3 regions of the Nosocomiicoccus massiliensis genome follow, and region 3 is predicted to be linked to each of the others. Evidence: predicted binding sites of a transcription regulator. Region 3 holds the regulator's gene; each other region holds the start of a gene.
What was found. Region 3 encodes LexA, which represses DNA repair genes until DNA is damaged. Its sites were predicted from a motif close to CGAACATATGTTCG; they were not measured.
Positions count from the first base shown of each region.

Region 1: the regulator LexA is predicted to act here: its motif matches at 3,329-3,342, upstream of parE (DNA topoisomerase IV subunit B).
Region 2: the regulator LexA is predicted to act here: its motif matches at 6,323-6,336, upstream of CJ229_RS02295 (Y-family DNA polymerase).

Region 1 is NZ_CP136964.1:456,090-463,294, forward strand. Features, by position in the region: gene parC (DNA topoisomerase IV subunit A) at 1-1,348, opposite strand, end outside; gene parE (DNA topoisomerase IV subunit B) at 1,341-3,314, opposite strand; gene plsY (glycerol-3-phosphate 1-O-acyltransferase PlsY) at 3,510-4,106, shown strand; gene acnA (aconitate hydratase AcnA) at 4,146-6,839, opposite strand; gene mscL (large conductance mechanosensitive channel protein MscL) at 7,065-7,205, shown strand, end outside.
Region 2 is NZ_CP136964.1:439,301-446,505, forward strand. Features, by position in the region: gene tenA (thiaminase II) at 1-544, shown strand, start outside; gene thiW (energy coupling factor transporter S component ThiW) at 545-1,057, shown strand; gene CJ229_RS02280 (peptidoglycan bridge formation glycyltransferase FemA/FemB family protein) at 1,112-2,359, opposite strand; gene CJ229_RS02285 (peptidoglycan bridge formation glycyltransferase FemA/FemB family protein) at 2,377-3,654, opposite strand; gene CJ229_RS02290 (aminoacyltransferase) at 3,671-4,909, opposite strand; gene CJ229_RS02295 (Y-family DNA polymerase) at 5,044-6,306, opposite strand; gene CJ229_RS02300 (DUF1002 domain-containing protein) at 6,447-7,205, shown strand, end outside.
Region 3 is NZ_CP136964.1:206,436-213,640, forward strand. Features, by position in the region: gene rsgA (ribosome small subunit-dependent GTPase A) at 50-1,033, shown strand; gene CJ229_RS01005 (hypothetical protein) at 1,231-1,398, shown strand; gene CJ229_RS01010 (ATP-binding cassette domain-containing protein) at 1,918-3,492, opposite strand; gene lexA (transcriptional repressor LexA) at 4,244-4,858, opposite strand; gene CJ229_RS01020 (hypothetical protein) at 4,998-5,213, shown strand; gene CJ229_RS01025 (DUF896 domain-containing protein) at 5,288-5,524, shown strand; gene tkt (transketolase) at 5,541-7,205, shown strand, end outside.

The DNA of each region.
Region 1 (7,205 bases), 250 kb from region 3:
ACATATTGATTTCGAATTCTAAATCGACATGTTCGTTTTCTAAATCGACGATATCCGTATTAGTTAATCGATATAACTGAAGCATGACGATTGCTTCTGCTTGTCGTTCAGTAAAATCATACGCGCTCATCAAGTTTTCTTTCGCATTCTTTTTATTTTCTGATTCACGTATAATTCGAATAACTTCGTCGAGTATCGATAACGCACGCATTAATCCTTCGATAATATGCATACGTTTTGACGCTGCATCGAGTAAATATTTAGAACGACGTAAAACGACGTCTTTTTGATGTGCGATATATGCTTCTAATATCTCTTTTAAACTTAGTAGTTTTGGTCGGCGATTATTAATTGCGACCATATTAAAGTTATACGACACTTGTAAATTCGTCTTTTTATATAAGTAATTGAGTATCGCATCGATATTTGAATCCTTACGTAATTCGATGATCACTCTTAAACCGTCACGGTCTGTTTCATCTCGCACTTCTAACATACCATCGACTTCTTTATCTAATATAATCTCATCGATCTTTTTAACAAGTGCTGCTTTATTTACTTCAAACGGTAATTCTGTAATGACTAAATGTACTTTGTCTCCACGTTTAGTTTCAACGTCGACTTTTGCACGCACGACAATTCTACCTTGTCCTGTTTCATATGCTTTTTGAAGTTCTTTTTTACCTTGAATAATCCCACCTGTTGGGAAATCAGGTCCCTGCATAATTTCAAGTAATTCACTTGTTTTTACAGTCGGTTTATCGATGACTTTTAGCGTGGCGTTAATGACTTCCTCTAAATTATGCGGTGGAATATCTGTTGCGTAACCCGCTGAAATACCAGTTGAACCATTCACTAATATATTTGGAAACTTTGACGGTAATACTGTCGGTTCTTTTGCCGTGTCGTCGAAGTTATCCATAAAGTCGACAGTATCTTTATCGATATCGTTTAATAACTCACCTGATAATTCAGACAGACGCGCTTCAGTATAGCGCATTGCTGCTGGTGGGTCTCCGTCGACTGAACCTTTGTTACCGTGGATTTGAACGAGCTCTTCACGCATCTTCCAGTCTTGACCTAAACGTACCATCGCGTCATATATACTCGATTCACCGTGTGGGTGGTAGTTACCAATTACATTACCGACAGTTTTCGCAGATTTACGATATCCTTTGTTAAACGTATTTCCGTCTTTATACATCGCATATAAAATACGGCGCTGTACGGGTTTTAATCCGTCACGTACATCTGGAATCGCACGGTCTTGTATAACGTATTTACTATATCGACCAAAGCGGTCACCAATTACGTCTTCAAGTTTTAATTGTTGAATATGTTTATGCATAACTATCACCGTCCTCTAAAATGTCAATACGATCACTATCGAGTATTGACGCGTCATCTTCTAACGTAAAGCTGACGTTCTCTTCAATCCAGTCACGTCTAATTTCAACGTTATCACCCATTAAAGTTGATACTCGTTTTAACGAAAGTGCCTCATCATCAATTAGAACTTGAATGAGTGTACGATTTTCTGGATCCATCGTCGTCTCCCAAAGCTGGTCTGCCATCATTTCCCCGAGACCTTTGTAGCGCTGAATTTCAACGTTATCACCAAGTTCTTCTTTCATTTCTTCAAGTTCCTCTTCTGTCCACACATATCGAGTCTCTTGTTTTTTACCACGTTTTTTCTCTAATTTAAATAACGGAGGTAACGCGATATACACTTTACCTGCATGTAAAAGTGGACGCATATAATTAAAGAAGAAAGTAAGAAGTAGCACTTGAATGTGTGCACCATCCGTATCTGCATCTGTCATAATGATTACTTTATCGTAGTTCACTTGATCGATATCAAACTCATTACCGACACCTGCTCCGATCGTATGGATAATCGTATTTATTTCTTCATTTTTAAAGATATCTTCAAAACGTGCGCGTTCTGTATTGATCACTTTACCTCTTAACGGTAAAATCGCTTGGAATTTTCTATCGCGTCCAAGTTTCGCCGAACCTCCTGCAGAGTCCCCCTCTACTAAAAAGAGTTCGTTTTTCTTTCTGTTTTTGCTTTGAGCTGGTGTTAACTTACCAGATAGTAAAACGTCACGACGTTTCGATTTTTTACCGTTACGCATCTCTTCACGTGCTTTACGTGCAGCGACACGTACTTGTCTAGCTTTAATTGCTTTTTTAACGAGTTCAGCTGATAAAACACCGTTCTCTTCTAAAATATATGGTAAATTCTCACTTAAAACGTGATCCATTAATTGTCTCGCTTCAGGTGTACCGAGCTTCCCTTTTGTTTGTCCTTCAAACTGAAGTAACTCTTCAGGAATTTTAACGGAAATGACAGCTGTTAGCCCTTCACGAATATCGTTACCTTCGAGGTTTTTGTCTTTATCTTTTAATTCGCCAATTTTACGCGCGAAATCATTAAAAATACGTGTAAATGATGATTTAAAGCCAACCTCGTGCGTACCGCCGTCTTTCGTACGGACATTGTTTACAAAACTCATGACCGTTTCTGTGTACTGGTCATTATATTGAAATGCAACATCTGCTTGCATACCGTTTAGATTACCAGAAAACGCGATCGGTGAACCAAAGTTTTCTTTACCTTCATGTAAGAAATTAATAAAAGAAAGTAAGCCATCTTCGTAATGAAACAATTCATGTTTATCTGTATTTAAGTCAGTAATACTCACTTCTAGATTCTTTTCTAAAAATGCTGATTCTCTCATACGATCAACGATTGTCTCGAAATTAAATTGTGTACCCGTTTTAAAAATCGTACGATCTGGCTTAAACGTAACACGCGTTCCGGTTTGATTCGTATTGCCAATTTCTTTTAACGGCTCGTCAACTTCTCCACCGTTTTTAAATGACATACTATATCGTTTACCGTCTCTACATATTTCAAGTTCTAGCCATTCTGATAATGCGTTTACGACGGACGCACCAACACCATGAAGTCCTCCAGACGTTTTATATCCACCAGAGCCAAACTTACCTCCAGCGTGGAGGATAGTAAAAATAACTTCTGGCGTCGACTTACCACTTTGGTGCATGCCTGTCGGTAATCCACGTCCGTTATCACTCACAGTAATACTTCCATTTTTATTGATTGTAATTTCTATTTTATTACCATAGCCGTTAATAATTTCATCTACTGCGTTATCTGTAATCTCATATACTAAATGATGAAGACCTCTTGCGTCTGTATATCCAATATACATACCTGGACGTTTACGAACTGCATCTAGGCCTTCTAATATTTGAATTGAGTCATCTGAGTAATTTGAATGTGCCAACCGCGTACCTCCTACAAACATACGTTCGAATTAAAATCTCTTCTTATATTTTATAGTACTTCCCTCAATTTGAAAACCTCTAACATATTTTATAAGTTTACATAACATTATTATAGACGCTTCATTAATAATTATATACACACGAGCGAGATGTGTTAAAATATTATTACCTACTATTAAAAATGAGGGTGTCAAATGGAATTATCAACAATCGTTTTACTTATTGCTTCATATATTTTTGGCGCGATTCCGTTTGCTTACATTATCGGAAAAGTGTTTTATAACGTCGATATAAGACAACACGGAAGCGGTAATATCGGTACGACGAATACGTTTAGAATTTTAGGTAAGAAATCAGGGATTATCGTCTTAATATTAGACTTTTTAAAAGGTGCAATTCCAGTATATGTAGCGATGTGGGCGAACGTAGATATACCGGTCATTATATTTGGATTATGTGCAGCACTTGGCCATGTATATTCTATATTTTTAAAGTTTAAAGGTGGAAAAGCTGTCGCAACTGGTGCCGGTGTGATTATGGCCGTTGCGCCTCTCATCTTTTTAATTATTTTACTCTGTTTTTTAATCGTCTTAACTGTATTCCACTACGTATCACTTGCAAGTGTATCTGGCGTAACGATGCTCTTTATACTATCGTTGTTTACAAATAACTTAGCACTTAAAATCGTATCAGGAATATTATTTATACTTATCGTCTTTAAACACATACCAAACATGAAGCGGATTAAAAACAAAACTGAACCAAAAGCATACTTATTTAAAAAGAAATAAAGGCCAAGACAAATGTCTTGGCCTTTTATATTCGACAAATTAGTTTTTAAGTTTGTCTCTAAGTACCATTTGTAAGATACCACCGTTACGGTAATAGTCTACTTCTACTTCAGAGTCAAATCTCACTTTAACATCGATATCTACAGTGCTTCCATCTTCTTTAGTCGCAGTGATTGTAATGATATCTCCTGGTTTAACATCTTCGTTTACAGGGATGTTAAACGTTTCGTTTCCTTCTAAACCGTAGTCTTCAGCGTGTTTACCTTCAACAAATTGAAGCGGTAATACACCCATCATAACTAAGTTAGAACGGTGAATTCTTTCGTATGATGCAGCAAGTACTGCTTTCACACCGAGTAAGTTTGTACCTTTAGCTGCCCAGTCACGGCTTGATCCCATTCCGTAGTCGTCACCAGCAAGTACAACTAAACCAGTGCCGTCTTCTTTATACTTCATAGCTGCGTCGTAAATACTCATTACTTCGCCAGTTGGCCAATAAGTTGTGTATCCACCTTCAGTTCCTGGTGCAACTTGGTTACGAATACGAATGTTCGCAAATGTCCCACGTACCATTACTTCATGGTTACCACGTCTAGAACCGTATGAGTTAAAGTCACGTGGTGATACACCTTGTTCAATTAACCATTTACCTGCTGGTGTATCTTTACCAATCGCACCTGCTGGAGAAATGTGGTCTGTCGTTACAGAGTCACCGAACTTCGCAAGAACTTTAAGGTCATTTAATGCTTCAACTTTGCCCGCTTCTTCTGGTAAATCTTCGAAGAATGTTGGGTTTTGAATATACGTTGAATCATCAGAGAAATCGTATAATGGTGCATCTGTTACTTTAATGTTGTTCCACGTTTCGTTTGAAGTAAACACTGTCTCGTATTCACGTTTGAATAATTCTGGTGTTACTGTTTCATACACAGTATCTCTAACTTCTTGAATTGATGGCCAGATATCTTTCATAAATACGTCGTTACCGTCTTTATCTTGTCCAATCGGATCGTTATAAAGGTCAATATCAACCGTACCTGCTAAAGCGTAAGCAACTACGAGCTGTGGTGACGCTAAGTAGTTCGCTTTAACTAGTGGGTGGATACGCCCTTCAAAATTACGGTTACCAGATAATACTGATGACACGAGCATGTCGTTTTCAGTAATTGCTTCTGTTACTTCGTCACGTAATGGACCTGAGTTACCGATACATGTCGTACAACCGTAACCAACAGTGTTAAACCCTAGCTTATCTAGATACTCTTGAAGACCTGAGTTTTCAAGGTAACCAGTAACTACTTTTGAACCTGGTGCAAGTGAAGTTTTCACGTGCTTAGGAACTGATAATCCTTTTTCCATTGCTTTTTTAGCAACTAATCCTGCACCTAACATTACGTACGGGTTAGATGTGTTCGTACAAGATGTAATCGCAGCGATGACTAAGTCACCTGTTTTAAGAGTTTCTTTTCCACCGTCGTTATACTCAACGTCGACTTTTTGGTCGAAGATTTCTTTAGAATATCCGTGACCGTGGTTACCATTTTCTCTCGTTACAGAAGCTTCAAATTCTTCTTTCATTTTTGAAAGTAAGATTAAGTCTTGAGGACGTTTTGGTCCTGATAATGAAGGCTCTACTGTAGATAAGTCTAATTCAAGCACTTCAGAATATGTCGGTTCTTTATCTGGATTAAAGAATAAGTCGTTTTCTTTTAAGTACTGTTCAACTAATTCAACATGATCTTCAGAACGACCAGTTAGTCTTAAGTAGTTTAATGTTTCCTCATCGACTGGGAATAATGCGTTCGTTGCACCGTATTCTGGCGCCATGTTTGAAATCGTTGCACGGTCAGCAAGTGGTAAGTTTGATACCCCTTCACCGAAGTACTCAACGAATTTACCAACAACGCCGTGCTCACGTAACATTTGAGTGATACGTAATGCTAAGTCTGTTGCTGTTGCACCTTCTGGTAATTGGTTTTTTAATTTAACCCCAATAACTTCAGGTAATGGGAAGTAACTTGGTTGACCGAGCATTCCTGCTTCAGCTTCGATACCACCAACACCCCATCCAAGTACTCCTAAACCGTTGATCATTGTCGTATGTGAGTCTGTACCAACGAGTGAGTCAGGGAATACGACATCATCACGGTCATGTACGACGTTTGCTAAGTACTCTAAGTTTACTTGGTGAACGATACCTGTAGCTGGTGGCACTGCTTGATAGTTATCAAACGCTTCAGCTGCCCAGCGTAAAAATTCGTAACGCTCTTTATTTCTTTCAAATTCTAATTCCATGTTTTTAACGAGTGCACTATGTGTACCGTATGCATCAACTTGTACTGAGTGGTCGATGACTAAGTCCACTGGTACTTCAGGGTTAATTTTTTGAATGTCACCGTTTTTGTCATTCATCGCTTTACGTAATGACGCTAAGTCCACGACAGCTGGTACACCTGTAAAGTCTTGAAGAATTACACGTGATGGTTTAAACGGTACTTCTTTACCTTGTAAATCACCTTTGTCCCAGTTCGCAAGAGACTCGATATGTTTTTCTTGAATAGAATGTCCATCGTATTGACGTAACACAGATTCTAATAATACACGAATAGAATATGGTAGCTGTTCAACATCACTATGCCCAGCATCTGTTAAAGATCTGAGTGAGTAGTATGTCTTCTCAACCCCATTTACATTCAATGTGCGCTTTGCATTTTCTTGTAAATTGTTTGCCATAAAATTTCCCCCCAGAATATATACGTTAATTTAATTGTAACTGTTTACAGCTCATTTTGAAACATATAAACATTATTTTTCAATACGAACTACCTATATCTAAGTATAAGATTTAGTTATGGAAAAGAATAAAACAATAACAATTCGTTTATTATGAATATTATGATATACTTTTCATCGTTTTAATGTATAATATATTAAGGTTTTAATTTAGGAGTGTATTTAATGATTAAAGAATTTAAAGAATTTATGATGCGTGGGAACGTATTAGATTTAGCAGTAGCAGTTGTAATTGGTGCAGCATTTGGTAAAATCGTCGATTCTCTTGTAGCGAATATTATCATGCCACTTATTGCATTAATATTT
Region 2 (7,205 bases), 230 kb from region 3:
AGATGGCTATTACTTAATCCACTTCTCTCGCCTATTTGGTGAAATTGCAGATCGCGCAGAAGATAAAGAAATTAAAGATATTATGACGCGTAACAGAGAAGATTTAGAAGCAGGAGAAATCGCTGTTCGTGAAGATTTCTTTAAAGATCAAAATATTTCGGATGAAGAATTTGACAACACAGAAGTTGCGCCGACAGCTGATCACTACATCGCTCATATGTATAGACAAATTGTAGAGTCTGAAGACTACATTGGCGTTGCGGTTGCGGGGATGTTACCTTGCCCTTGGTTATACCAAGATATCGGTGCTGAATTAGTGAAACATAAGTCTCCAGTACCGATCTACCAAAGCTGGATCGATACGTACGTGACAGACGAGTTCAACAACTTAACAGAAAGACATATCGATCTTTGCGACAAATTATACGATAAAGCAAACGACGACCAAAAAGAAAGAATGTTAAACGCATTTTATATGAGTGTCAGATTCGAGTACTTATTCTTTGATATGTCATATAAACAAGAAGAATGGGTGCAACTTTAATTGTCGACAAAGAAACTGACAATCATTTCAATATGTATAGCATTAAACACTGTATTATCTTCAGTGATTAGAATCGAAGGTATGGCACCTATGTCAACAGTATTTAACATTATATTTGCCACATTTGGTACATTTTATGTCACTCTAATCGCACTCGTCACAGCAATTTTAAGAATGTTTATCTTTAACATTCCGCCACTTGCTATAACAGGCGCTTTATTTGGTGCGATTTTAGCCGGATTATGTTACAAATTCACAAAATCCATATTTGGAGCATGGTTCGGGGAATTCGTTGGAACAGGAATCATCGGATCGATTGTATCCGTACCTATTATGCAATTCTTTATGGACCTAGACTCAAATGCAGTTTGGTTCTTATATACGCCGAGATTCGTCGGCGCGACAATCATTGGTGGAATTATCGCAGTACTGATCTACTCTAGACTTAAACACTCAAGAGTATTTAAGGACATACAAAATTTATTCGATAAAGAATCAACCACATCGAAATGAATATAAAAGAGAAGCACATCAGATTATTATTAACATCTGTGCTTCTCTTTTTCATTATTTTCTAACTTTATCGATTAATTTTTGAGCATTTAAAACGATCGGTTTAAATACTTTTGTAAATGTACCAGGTAGTTCTTCGATATAAGCATTGTAACCTTGTTTAAACTTAAATACACCGTAATCACTTGCGCCTTCATGGAAATTTCCTGTGATTCCGAACATATTAAAGCGCTCAAGTCCGAGTTCTTTTGCTTTTTTGATCATTTCCCACGTCACAAAGTTCGTGCCTAGATACTGTGAGTGCTCTGGATAACTACCACTATATAGATATACCATCTCATTATTATTGTAGTAATACATACCGACAGATAAATCGATTAAACCACCATATTTATCACGATGTGTGATTGCTTCATTTAATCGTTTTTCTCTACTTTTCACTAGGTTTTTCTTTTCATTTAAGCGGCGTTTTTCACCATTTGATTTATTCTCTTTATTTTCTAATGCTTCAATTTCTTGAGATAATTCATCAAACTCTTTCTCTAGAGACTCTATATATTCGTTTAAATCAATTTGAGACATGACGATATATGATTTATCTTTTAAATTTCTCAACTGTGCTTTTATACGATGTTCTGGGATTGGATTGAATTGTAATCGTTCTTCAGTATCTTTATAGATTTCAATGAATCTATCATACTCTGATTCATCTAAATATTTTAGTTTCAGAGGGAGTTTTTCACACTGTCTCGTATTATATCGTGTAGACGAGCTCATATTTTTTAAAATATCTTTTAAACTACCACTGATATCTACTACAGATTGGAATCGTATATTTTCTTCAAAGATCATTTGTCTTGTAAAACCGTGATGTTTAAATCCATTTCTTTCAAAAAGATGAATGACTTCATGATTATTTCGCTCATCGTTTTCTATGACATTTCCTTCAGAATCTCTCACTTGATATATCATATAAGGTGAAAATGTTAGACTTGCTGCGCCTTTTTCTTTTGCAAATGAACTGATTTCTTGAATAAAATATTCTAGCTTATCGTTAGTATAATCGAGAATTAAAGGTCCAGAATGTGTAGTCATCGCTTTAAAGAATCTGACAAGCGGATATTCACTCAGCATTGATACCCCAATTACATTATCCATGTCATCTATTAAACCTAATAGGTAGACGGTTGTGTTATTTTTCATGTAGTCATAATATAGTTCATCGTGCATAAAATGATACATATCTTTATATGTTTTCATAAACGTATAAAATTGTTGTTCTGAAATCTCTTCAACTTTCATTTACAATGCATCCTTTACTATCTTTTTCCGAGCTTTTGTTTTAACTTTGCTTTAACCTTGTTTACATTATTTGCAAGTGGATGAATGACTTTCACAAAATCTCCGACTAATTCTTCGATTTGAGCATTAAATCCTCTCTTAAAGCGATATACTCCGTAGTCTTCACCGTCTTCGCTAAAGTCCCCAGATACGCCGTAGAAATTATAACGTGCAATTCCGTGATCCATCGCATACTTCATCATCTCTAAGTGCATCATGTATGGACCAACAAACATGTTAAATTCATCGCTTGAAGCACCTGCGTTATATACGAGTTCGTAAGGTGTTACAAAGTATACCCCACTACCGAGATTTAATACGTTGCCGTATTTTTCTCTAAACTCTTTCGCTTTTTCAAGGTCATTTAAATGTCCTTCGATATTTCTCTCTAATTCGTTAATTCTATTTAACGTCTTTTGATTTTGATTTTCTTTTTTCTCTTGCTTTTCTTTTTGTTTTTGAAGTTTGTTGACTTCTTTTTCTGTTTGTTCGATAAAAGGATCGAGCTCGATATATGCTAAAGGTACGAGCACTTTGTCTTTGTAAGTTTCTTTGAATTGTTTAAAGTAAGTTCTAGGATCTTCGTTGACAAAAAAGTCTTGGCGCTCTGCAGTATCGAGATACATATCGACAAAAATGTCCATCTCATCTACTTCTAAAAAGCGAACCTTTACCCCGTAACGCTTGGCTTTACGCATATTTCTTCTGCGTAAGTTATCAAACGACTTTACAAGCTCATCTTCATTTTTAAATTGACTCACGTCTAACACACTCATCCAACGTGCTTGTGATGTATTAGAGTAGCCTCGTGTAAATCCTTGGTGAACATACCCCATACTCTCTAATAGTTGAATGACTTCGTCACGGTTTTCATAATCATCATAAGGTTTTACATCTTTATCGTATTTTTTATAAATCCAGTTTGGATCCACTTTAACGAGTGATGCATCGTTTTGCTTTAAGTACTCAGTTAATCCAGCAAAGTAAGCACGAACGATATTTAAATTATCATAATCTAAGACAGGTCCTCTATTTGAATAGTAAAAGTATTTGCCTAATACACTCGGTTCTTTTGTAAATAGTCCTGCTGCAATGACTTTGTCCTCTTTGTCTTTAAGACCGAGCAGTTCTACTTCCCATCGTCCATCGACTAAACGATTTGCTTTATTTTCAATCATTTGGAAAAAGGCACTTTCACGCCCATCGTTTTCAATGAAATTTTTATATTCTTCATCAGTTAATTGTACAAACTTCATACTTTTCTCTCTTTCCTTATCTTTTTAACAGGTGATATAACTTATCTAATGTTTTATTGATTGGCTTTACAAAATCTCCAATATATTCATTGACCGTTGCATTAAACCCTTTTTTAAATTGAATAACACCATAGTCTTCAGCATCTTCTGTAAACTTCCCACTAATTCCGTAGAAATTATATATATCTACGCCATGTTCTATAGCGTATTTAATCATTTCCCATTGGATACTATAGCTTCCTGCAAAATGTCTAAATTCATTTGCAGTACCTCCAGCTAAATATGCAACTTCATGTGGTGTATTGATATAATAACTCGCTGCAACCGGCAACTCTTCACCGTGAGTTTCACGAAGTTTTAGACCTTCCTCTAATTTCTTTTCAATGTTAGCAAGTTGTTCTTTAAAGTTCTTTACTTTGTTTTGTGCTTTCTTATTATCTGGATGACGTTCTAACTGTTTTTCTGCTTTGTTTAAATCTCTTTGCATTTTTTGGACGTCAGACTGTAACGTATCCACATACTCGTTTAAATCAACATACGCGAGTGGAATCATAACGTTGTCACCGAAATATTGTTTACGTGACTTGTAAAACTTCGGTCCACGGTCAAAGAATTCTTTCATCTCACTTGTATCTTCCATAAAGTCAGTAAATATATCGATGTCATCTAAATCGAGATATTTAACTTTAATTCCATCTTTTTCAGCTTTTTTAATATTACGTTTACGTAGTTGATCAAAGTCATTAAATATTTCTTTTTCAGTCTTATCTTTTAAATCTAATGTTGAATGCCATCTAATTTGAGTGTCTGGGCTAAAGCCAACTGTAAATCCGTCATGGTCATACCCGAGATTTTTAAACGTATCAAATAATTGATGACTATCTTTTTCTTCTAGAATATTTCCGTCGTGATCACGTATATTTAGTACGACATATGGATCTACACGAAGATACACGACTTTTTTATTTTTTAAAAATGATTCTAGACCTCTAAAAAATGCTTTAACGATTTTTTCGTCACTGTAATCTAACACTGGACCACGGTTCGTATAAGCAAAGTTAAAGAATTTCATTACACGACCGAGCGTAACTAAACACGCTGCTTTTACTTCACCATCATGTTTTAAACCGACGAGATAACTCTCTGTGCCTTCATCTTGCTTTAAACGATAGTTATCTAACGTCTGTGTAAAATGACTAAAGTTTTCTTTCGTATATTGTCCAAATTCTTCTTGTGTAAGTTCTACAAACTCCATGCGTTTCAATCCTTTATCGTATACTCGTTTCATCGGTTAAAGTATAGCATTTTTTTACTATAGTATTCTATTCATACCATTTTCTGCATAACTTAATATCAATCTATCATTATAGCATAATTTATATAGCTTTTTTAGCGTTTATGACCCGCAATTAACCCTTCTCTTAGTTTTAACGTCGAGGCTTCTGTCATACTTAACGCACGCATCACACTAAGTGTTCCGTATTTCACTTTTAATTCGTCGATTGTCTTTAACAGTTGATCTCGTTTATACTCTTTTTCATTATCTTTAAATAAATTACCTTGTATATAATCATTACGAATTAAATTCGTTAAGCTAACACTAATCGTACGATACAGTGCGTCTGTATCAGCAATTTTTGTCAGTCGCATCCAAATACCAAACATCACTTCGTTTTCGTCATGTGTCCCTTCATCAATTGTAAATTGTTTCCCGTACGATTTCCCGAATTTTGTCGACACTTGAAAATGTATCGTTCGTGCGCGCTTATTCATTAAACGAAGTCGATGGATGACCTCATCCACGTGCTCGAGTAAGACGACATATAATTCGTGAAATTGATAATCTCTCATTAGTATTTGACTTTTTGCGATTGTCGGGCTTTTCGCATTGTATTTTTCACTTAATTTACTAAAATCAATACCGTTTGCGTGCATATGCCAGTCGATTCCAATCACGCCAAAATCTCTTTTTAAATATTCTACCGGATAAAGTGCTAAGTCTTTAACAGTAAATATACCCCGCTGATTCAATTTCTTTTCTGAACGTTTATTAATACCAAAAAAATCTCTTAACGGTGTAATCGGCCACAGTTTTGCAGGAATGTCATGATAGCGCCACTCTGTAATACCGCTCGGCATTTTCTTTGCTTCAATATCTAAAGATACTTTACTTAACAACACGTTATCTCCAATCCCAATCGCACAGTCAATTTTCGTTTCTCTATAAATATGTGCTTTTAACATTTCAGCTAACGCATACGGTGTTTCAGCAAATAAATGATAACTATCTGTCACATCCATAAAAAATTCGTCAATCGAATATTGATGAAAATCTTCAGGTGCAACGTATTGTAAAGCAATTTCTGTAATACGCTTTGAATACGTTAAATAGGTTTTCATCGAAGGATTAATAACTTTAATATGTTCGCCTTTTGGTATTTCAAAATGTCTCGATCCTGTTTTAATACCGAGTTCTTTCATCTTTGGTGTTGCTGCTAATACGACAGACCCCATCGAATCAACATCACCAACGACCGCGAGGTACGTCGTATTCGGATCCCATCCATTCATAATACAAGATACACTCGCAAAGAAACTTTTCTGATCGATACAAAATATATCTCTCTTTGGACATAAATGATAATTGTACATACGCTACCTCCTAATACGAACATATGTTCTATATTAGAATAACATATTTTTACGAAGCGTAAATACCTTATCTTTTGTATAACGACAATGAATATAGTATCCTTAAAACAAATTTAGAAGTAAGAGAGGTATGTTTATATATGAAAAAGTGGATAGCAGTAATCGCATCGCTTTTATTAACGATTACACTCGCAACACCAGCTCTCGCTGCAAGCGCATGGAAAGAAAGCGTCACAATTTATGGTGCTGGTCTTAAAGATTCACCTCAACAAGAGCAAATAGCAAAATTATTAGGAACTAAAGATGATGACATCGTCGATTACGTATATGGTAACGACACTGAAAAATATATTAACTATCGATATGACGACAGTATTTTATTCTCTAGTATTCGCATTATGGAGAAGAATTCTGGCGGACTAAAAATTGATATCGACGAAACGTACGGTAAAATCACTCAAATTAGTCCACAAACTTATCAAAACGCATTGATTACAGCAGGTGTGACTAATGCAGATGTCGTAATCGCTGCACCACACGACGTTACAGGAGAATCAGCGTTAACAGGAATTTATAAAGCGTATGAAGTCCAAGGGGATAGTTTAAATCCTGAATATACGAAAAACGCTCAAGATGAATTAAACACAATCTCAGACATCACGTCTGAAAACGAAGGTAAAGACGGCTTTAGTGAAGCACAATTAAACAAAGCAATTACCGAAATCAAAATTACAATCATTAACCAAATTAACAACGGTGCAAACCTCACAGAAGACGACATCCGTCAAATTGTCGATGAAAAAATTAAAGACAACGGACTCGATGGCATCGTGACTGAAGAACAAAAAACTCAAATCATTAACATTATTATCCAAATTAAAAACTCAGGATTTTTCAAT
Region 3 (7,205 bases):
AAAGTGCATTATGGGACGTAAAATTTATTAGTAAGAAGATGGTGAATATATGGATTACGGTATTCGTGAATATTCGAATAAAAATGATTTAGATATAAATAAAGTCGGAAGAGTTATTGTAAAGTATGGTCATTACTATGATATATACTTAAATAATAATATATATAGAAAAGTAATGGCAGTAAACCAAATTTCTAGCGATCAAGTATTCGTTGGGGATTTTGTTCATGTTGTGAATTTAGATGATGAACACTATATTGTAGAAGTATTAAAGCGTAGAAATGTGGTTTCTAAAGAAGCAAGTACAACAATGAAGTCGTATCATGATAAAAGTAAAGAACAAATACTAGCAACTAATGTTGACAACGTGTTTATACTTATTGCAGCAGATCAAAAGTTTACAATTGGTAAATTAGAAAGATATATTTTAACTTTTAAAAAGAAAGATATTCATTTAAATATTGTTATCACTAAAGCAGATTATAGAGATAAGACAGAAAGTATTCGTAAAGAAATAAATAAGTTTTATCCAGAATTAAATATCTTTTTATTGTCTAATTTTAATGCTGATAATATTGAAGACTTTAAACAATTAATTCAGAAAAATTCAATTTCTATTTTATTAGGAGCTTCAGGAGTAGGAAAGTCAACGTTATTTAATAATTTATTCAGTCAAGACAACCAACACACGCAATCAGTGCGTACGGATGGGAAAGGTAAACATACTACAACACATACTCAAATGCTATATAATGACTTGTTAAATGCATATATCATAGATACACCAGGTTTTAAAACAATTAATGCGGTACATTCTGTAGATGAGTCCATTCTTTTTTCTGACATTATGAAGTTATCTAAATACTGTAAATTTAGAGATTGTACACATTCACATGAACCAGGTTGTGCTGTAAAGAAAGCAATAAATGAAGGCGATATTAGCGAAGATTACTATGAACGATATTTAGAAAATAAAAGAATTATCGACGGACAGATACGTCATCAAAAACAAAAAGAAAGGAAGCATAAATAATGTTTATGCTTCCTTTCTTTTTGAGGTCTATCTTAGATTTTTAAAGTTAGTTTTATATTATTCTTTTTCTAATTAAAGGCATATGACCTTTTAATAAATGAATTTTATTACTTATTAAACGGTTATTTTTTATTGTTTTAAAGTTCATTTACTCAGTATAATTATATATGTACAAATACTATTTATGTTATTGTTTTTTGTCTATAAAATTAAGTTTCTACCATACGTTAGAAGGAGCACTTGATTATTTATTAGTAGATGATGAGTTTAAATTATTAGAAACAGATATTAACATGATGACACAAACAATTAATGAATTTTATATAGGCGATTTAAAAGAGTTAATGATTTATAACTATTACTAAAGCAAGGCGCTCTATAGAGTGCTATCAGAATGTAGACGAACCGTTTTCAGAATTTAAAATAGGTTCGTCTTTTCTAAGCTTACATATAAGTTGTAAAAAAGCTGTAAACGTCATCTCATATGAGACTTTGTCTACAGCTTGAGATAAACATTGAAAACAATGTTTATTTCAGTTGGTAGATAATATGATGAAAAATCCGACTAAAGTAAGAGAATATTTAATTTATGTAAAGAATTTATCCAACAAGACGAGAGAAATAATGCCGTTTATGTATGGTGAATAAGGGACAATTTGTTGGACATAACTCAGAGGGGAATTATAAGAAAAAAGATGGTAGAAGATACGGTTTTATTTCATTTAAGATAAATCCTAACAAAAATAATAAAAATATTTGTAGTAATTTAGAGTTTACTAAGGACTCCCTTACTTTTTAGAGTAAGAGAGTCTTTAGTATTTAAGATATTAAATCTAATTTAGTCGACTATTAAAACATATCTTTCATAATATAATTTAAAATAATTAATTGTGATTAATTTTAATTTCTTTATTACAAAATTCTTTAACTGATAAATCATGAGAAATGATAAATACTATTTTATTTTTCATGTTATTAAGTACTGTATTTAAGATAATATTTTGTGATTTTTTATCGATATTACTAGTCACTTCATCTAATATCACAACATCATAATCTTCTATTAACAATCTAGCCAGCATTACTCTTTGTTTCTCTCCACCAGATAAATTATTACCTTGATCTAATAATTTATCGTCTAAGTCGTGATTATTCAGAATAGATTTCATTAATTCAGAATCCTTTAAATTATTCCAATTATAATTATCATTCTCATATCCATAACGAATGTTATCTTTTAAAGTAAACGGTAAAATAGCATTTTCTTGAGATAAATAGAACATATGACTTCTTAAAGATAGAGTGTTTATATCTTCTAAGTTATAGTCGTTGATACATATACCTGTAGAATCTCTGAACTTTAATAAAGCTTTCATTAAACTACTTTTTCCTGACCCTGAAGGACCATCTACATAGATGATGTCCCCAGGAGAAAAAGTTGTATTTATTTTATGAGAAATCTTTTTATTAGCAATATCGAATTCAACTTTACCAAAATATATAGATTTAATACTTTTTATGTTAAAATCTTTTTGTTCTTCTTGTTCATTAATAATACATTCATTTACAAATTCTTTTGATACTATTAAATCTCTATATTCTAAGTTTACATTTGTGAATCCTTGAAGTGCAGTAAAAAATATTGGAACCACGACACTTGCAACGACTAAATCTCCTATTTGTGTTTTTCCTGTAAATATTAAGTAAGCTAAGACAAGAAACATTAGATTCTGAACAAAACTATTGATTAATTTGATAATTAAACTTCTACTCTGACCAAACTTATTTACGTTTGCCATTGAGTCGTATATTCTATAAATTGACGGAGAGATTAAATTTTCTATTCTTTTATAATCACTTTCTTGTTTAACCATATCAATATTTTTAAAAACAGCTATTAAATCTTTGTAGCCTGAAGATGTTTCTTTTTGCATAATTTTACTTTTTTCATGGAGTTTTTTATTAATAAATTTATAGCCTAAATAATTGATAGGAACTAGAGATAATAGCATTAGAAAAAGGTAGATATTTATAAAACCAATAAGTGTAAGAGAAACAATGAGTATTATTATATTGCTTATAATACCTACCAGACTATTGATTAAAAATAGATATAAGTTATTAACAACTTGAGCAATACAATCAATTAAATAGGATGAACCTTGATTTAATATTGAATCGTATTTCATATTAAATAGCTTTGAATATAACTCCTTAGAATAATCAACATTAAATTTTAATGCAAAATTCTCTCGTATAATTACCATTAAAATTTGAATTGCATATGTAGCAAACATAAATACAATAAGCAGTGTAAAATTATAAGTATTAATCTTATAATCATTATTAAAAATATTAGATAATACAATAGGAACAGAAACAGTCAATATAGATGTAAATAGAGTAAGAATAAAAGTAATAATGACAAATTTTTTATTTTTTAAAAGTATATCTTTCATATTCATTTTTCCTTTTTAGTTTATAATCCGGTCTACTATTATTATGAGGAGAATTATCTACTTCATCTTTAAAATAATATATGAATCGAGGTACCTTAATATAATATGATTTATATCTAAATATATTTGTAATTATATTCTTTCCTCCTGAAGTACAACCATATATTTTTGCGTTACATTATAATAAATGAATTTTGTTTTCTTTTAGATGTATTAAATTTTTTAATACTTACAAATAAAAAAACTCCCTTTTATATTAATTTGAAGTAACCCTCTTTTAATTGATTAATTAAATTGATTCATTATAATAAATTATATCATTTAAAATGAAAAGAGGAATATATATATTAACTTACAATGTTTTCTTGCTTATATATTTTTTCATAATACTTAATCTAATTGGAGTTATAACTTATTTGTATACAAATAAAAAGAATGATAGACCTATAATTATTCTTATAGGCACATTAACATTAACTATAATATGTATATTATTAAATTTTACATCTGGAGAATTAATGGATGAATATATATTTGAGGACAATACATTGCATTTTTATGCTTCTGTCATAGTTTATTTTCTACAATTAATAGTTTTAATATTATATTTAAAAAAATTTCGTTACAGTGATTAAGAAACTATCTTAGAAGTAAATTATATTTTATAAAAAAGGCTGTAAACGTCATCTCATTTGAGACTTTGTCTACAGCCTGAGATAAACATTGAAAACAATGTTTATCTTAATAAAAATTATAACTCTCTATATAGACCAATTACTTTACCAAGTACTGTGACTGAATCTAAAATAATCGGCTCCATCGTACTGTTTTCGGGTTGGAGTCTATAGTAGCCTTTTTCTTTATAGAAACGTTTTACTGTCGCTTCGTTTTCATCGTTCATCGCAACGATAATTTCCCCGTTATGTGCGATGTTTTGCTTTCTAACGATGACTTTATCTCCGTCGTGAATTCCTGCTTCGATCATACTATCTCCGACAACTGTAAGTAGGAATACCTCACTATTATGTCCAGCAGTTAAATGTTCTGGAAGTGGGAAGTATTCTTCGACGTTTTCAACAGCAGTGATCGGTAACCCAGCAGTAACTTTACCGAGTACTGGTGCATGAATGACAGCTACTTTTTCTTCAAACTCATTACCAACAATTTCAATTGCACGAGGTTTTGTTGGATTTCGTTTTATGTAGCCTTTTTCTTCTAATTTACTTAAATGCCCATGGACAGTAGAGCTCGATTGTAAACCAATCGCATTTCCAATTTCACGGACACTCGGTGGGTACCCTTGTTCGTTTACACATTGCTTAATATATTGAAGTACTTCTTTTTGACGAGCGGTTAATTGTTCCATAATATTTCCTCCGATATTGAGTTAACTTAATTTTAGCATATGTATATGCTGAGTACAAACATTTGTTCGTAATCTCTTGACAACGAACACGTGTTCTATTAATATGATAGTACAAACAAATGTTCGGGAGAGATGAAACATGGTTAAACAAGAACAAATTACAATACTTGCGATTACAGCTTTACTTATCACGTTAAGCATTTACTTTTTAATAGATTTTTATATACATGCACCACTTTATGAACTCGATCATGTATTCGGGTCATCACAAGCGGCATTTTTTGTACAAGATCAAATAGCGAACAGTGATACGAACGATACACTTGAATTCGCAAGTAAAACATTAAACAGATAATATATGATATTTGCGCATCGGCAATATAGCCGAATGCGTTTTTTTATGGTAAATTTAAGTAGAAAGGATGAGTCATCATGTTAGATGATAAAAAATTAAAACGACTGAACCATTTAGCGAAGTTAAAGCGTGAAGAAAAGATTACTAAAGATGATCTTGAAGAACTGAATGCACTAAGAAAAGAGTATTTAGAAAACTTTAGAAGTAGCTTTAGATCGCAAATTGAAAATGCGACAGTGATTGATCCAGAGGGTAACGATGTTACACCTCAAAAAGTAAAAGACATTCAAAAAAGAAGAAGAAATAATTAAGGAGATTTAAATGACTATGACTTTTGATCAAACAGACCAATTAGTTGTCAATTCAATCCGTGCATTGTCTATCGATGCAATTGAGAAAGCAAATTCAGGACACCCAGGACTTCCGATGGGGGCTGCACCGATGGCGTATGCGTTATGGAAAGACCACTTAAACTTTAATAGTAAATCTGTAAACTGGTTTAACAGAGACCGCTTCATCTTAAGTGCGGGACATGGAAGCATGCTGTTATACAGCTTACTTCATTTTTCTGGTGTAATCTCTATGGACGACATTAAAGAATTCCGTCAATACGAATCAAAAACACCAGGACACCCAGAGTTTAAGCATACTGACGGAGTAGAAATTACAACAGGTCCTCTTGGCCAAGGTTTCGCAATGAGTGTTGGTATGGCGATGGCTGAAGCTCATTTAGCAGCTAAGTTTAATACGAAAGAACATAACGTTATCGATCACTATACGTACGTACTAGCAAGTGACGGTGACTTAATGGAAGGTATTTCACATGAGGCTGCATCACTTGCCGGGCATTTAGCGCTTGATAAGTTAATCGTATTATATGACTCTAACGATATTTCACTCGACGGTGATTTAGATATGAGTTTCTCTGAGAATATTGAAGGTCGTTTTAAAGCATATAACTGGGATTATCATATCGTAAAAGACGGTAACGACTTAGAAGCAATCAGTCAAGCGATTGAAAACGCAAAATCTTCAGATAAGCCGTCATTAATTGAAGTAAAAACAATTATTGGATATGGTTCACCAAACAAACAAGGTAAAAGTGATTCACACGGTGCGCCAATCGGTGAAGATGAAAGAAAGAGTGCGTTTGATCATTATGGTTTAGACCACACAAAGTCATTCCACGTAGATGATAGCGTATATGAGCGCTTTAACGAAACGTTAAACAAACGTGGTGAAGAGTTAGAGAACGAATGGAACGCTTTAATGGAAGAATATAAAGAGAGCAATGAAGATTTATACAATACGTTAGTAGATGCAATTAACGGTAAATTACCAGTGGATTATGACATGAACCTACCAACATACGAAGTCGGCTCTAAAAAGGCAACACGTGGCAGTTCAAGTGACGTCATTCAAAAACTATCAGAAAACATACCAACGTTATTCGGTGGAGCAGCTGACTTAGCATCATCAAACAAAACGCTAGTCAATGCTGAAGAAGCATTTTTACCAGGTAATTATAGCGGACGTAACATTTGGTTTGGTGTAAGAGAGTTTGCGATGGCAGCTGCAGCGAACGGTATGGCAGCACACGGTGCAATTTTACCGTACGTCGGTACATTCTTTGTATTTAGTGACTACTTAAAACCAGCTGTACGTTTAAGTGCGTTAATGCAGTTACCAGTCACATACGTGTTTACACATGACTCAATTGCTGTCGGTGAAGATGGTCCAACACACGAACCGATTGAACAACTGGCTGGACTTCGCGCAATTCCAAACTTAAACGTCATTCGTCCTGCTGACGGTAACGAAACACGTGAAGCTTGGAAACGTGCAGTTGAATCTAAAAATACTCCGACAGCACTCGTATTAACGCGCCAAGACGTCGAAGCGTTAGATATCGACAAAGGTACGCTTGCTGAAGGTGTAAAACGTGGTGGGTACGTTGCGTATGATAATGGAGACGACGCAATTGTGTTTGCG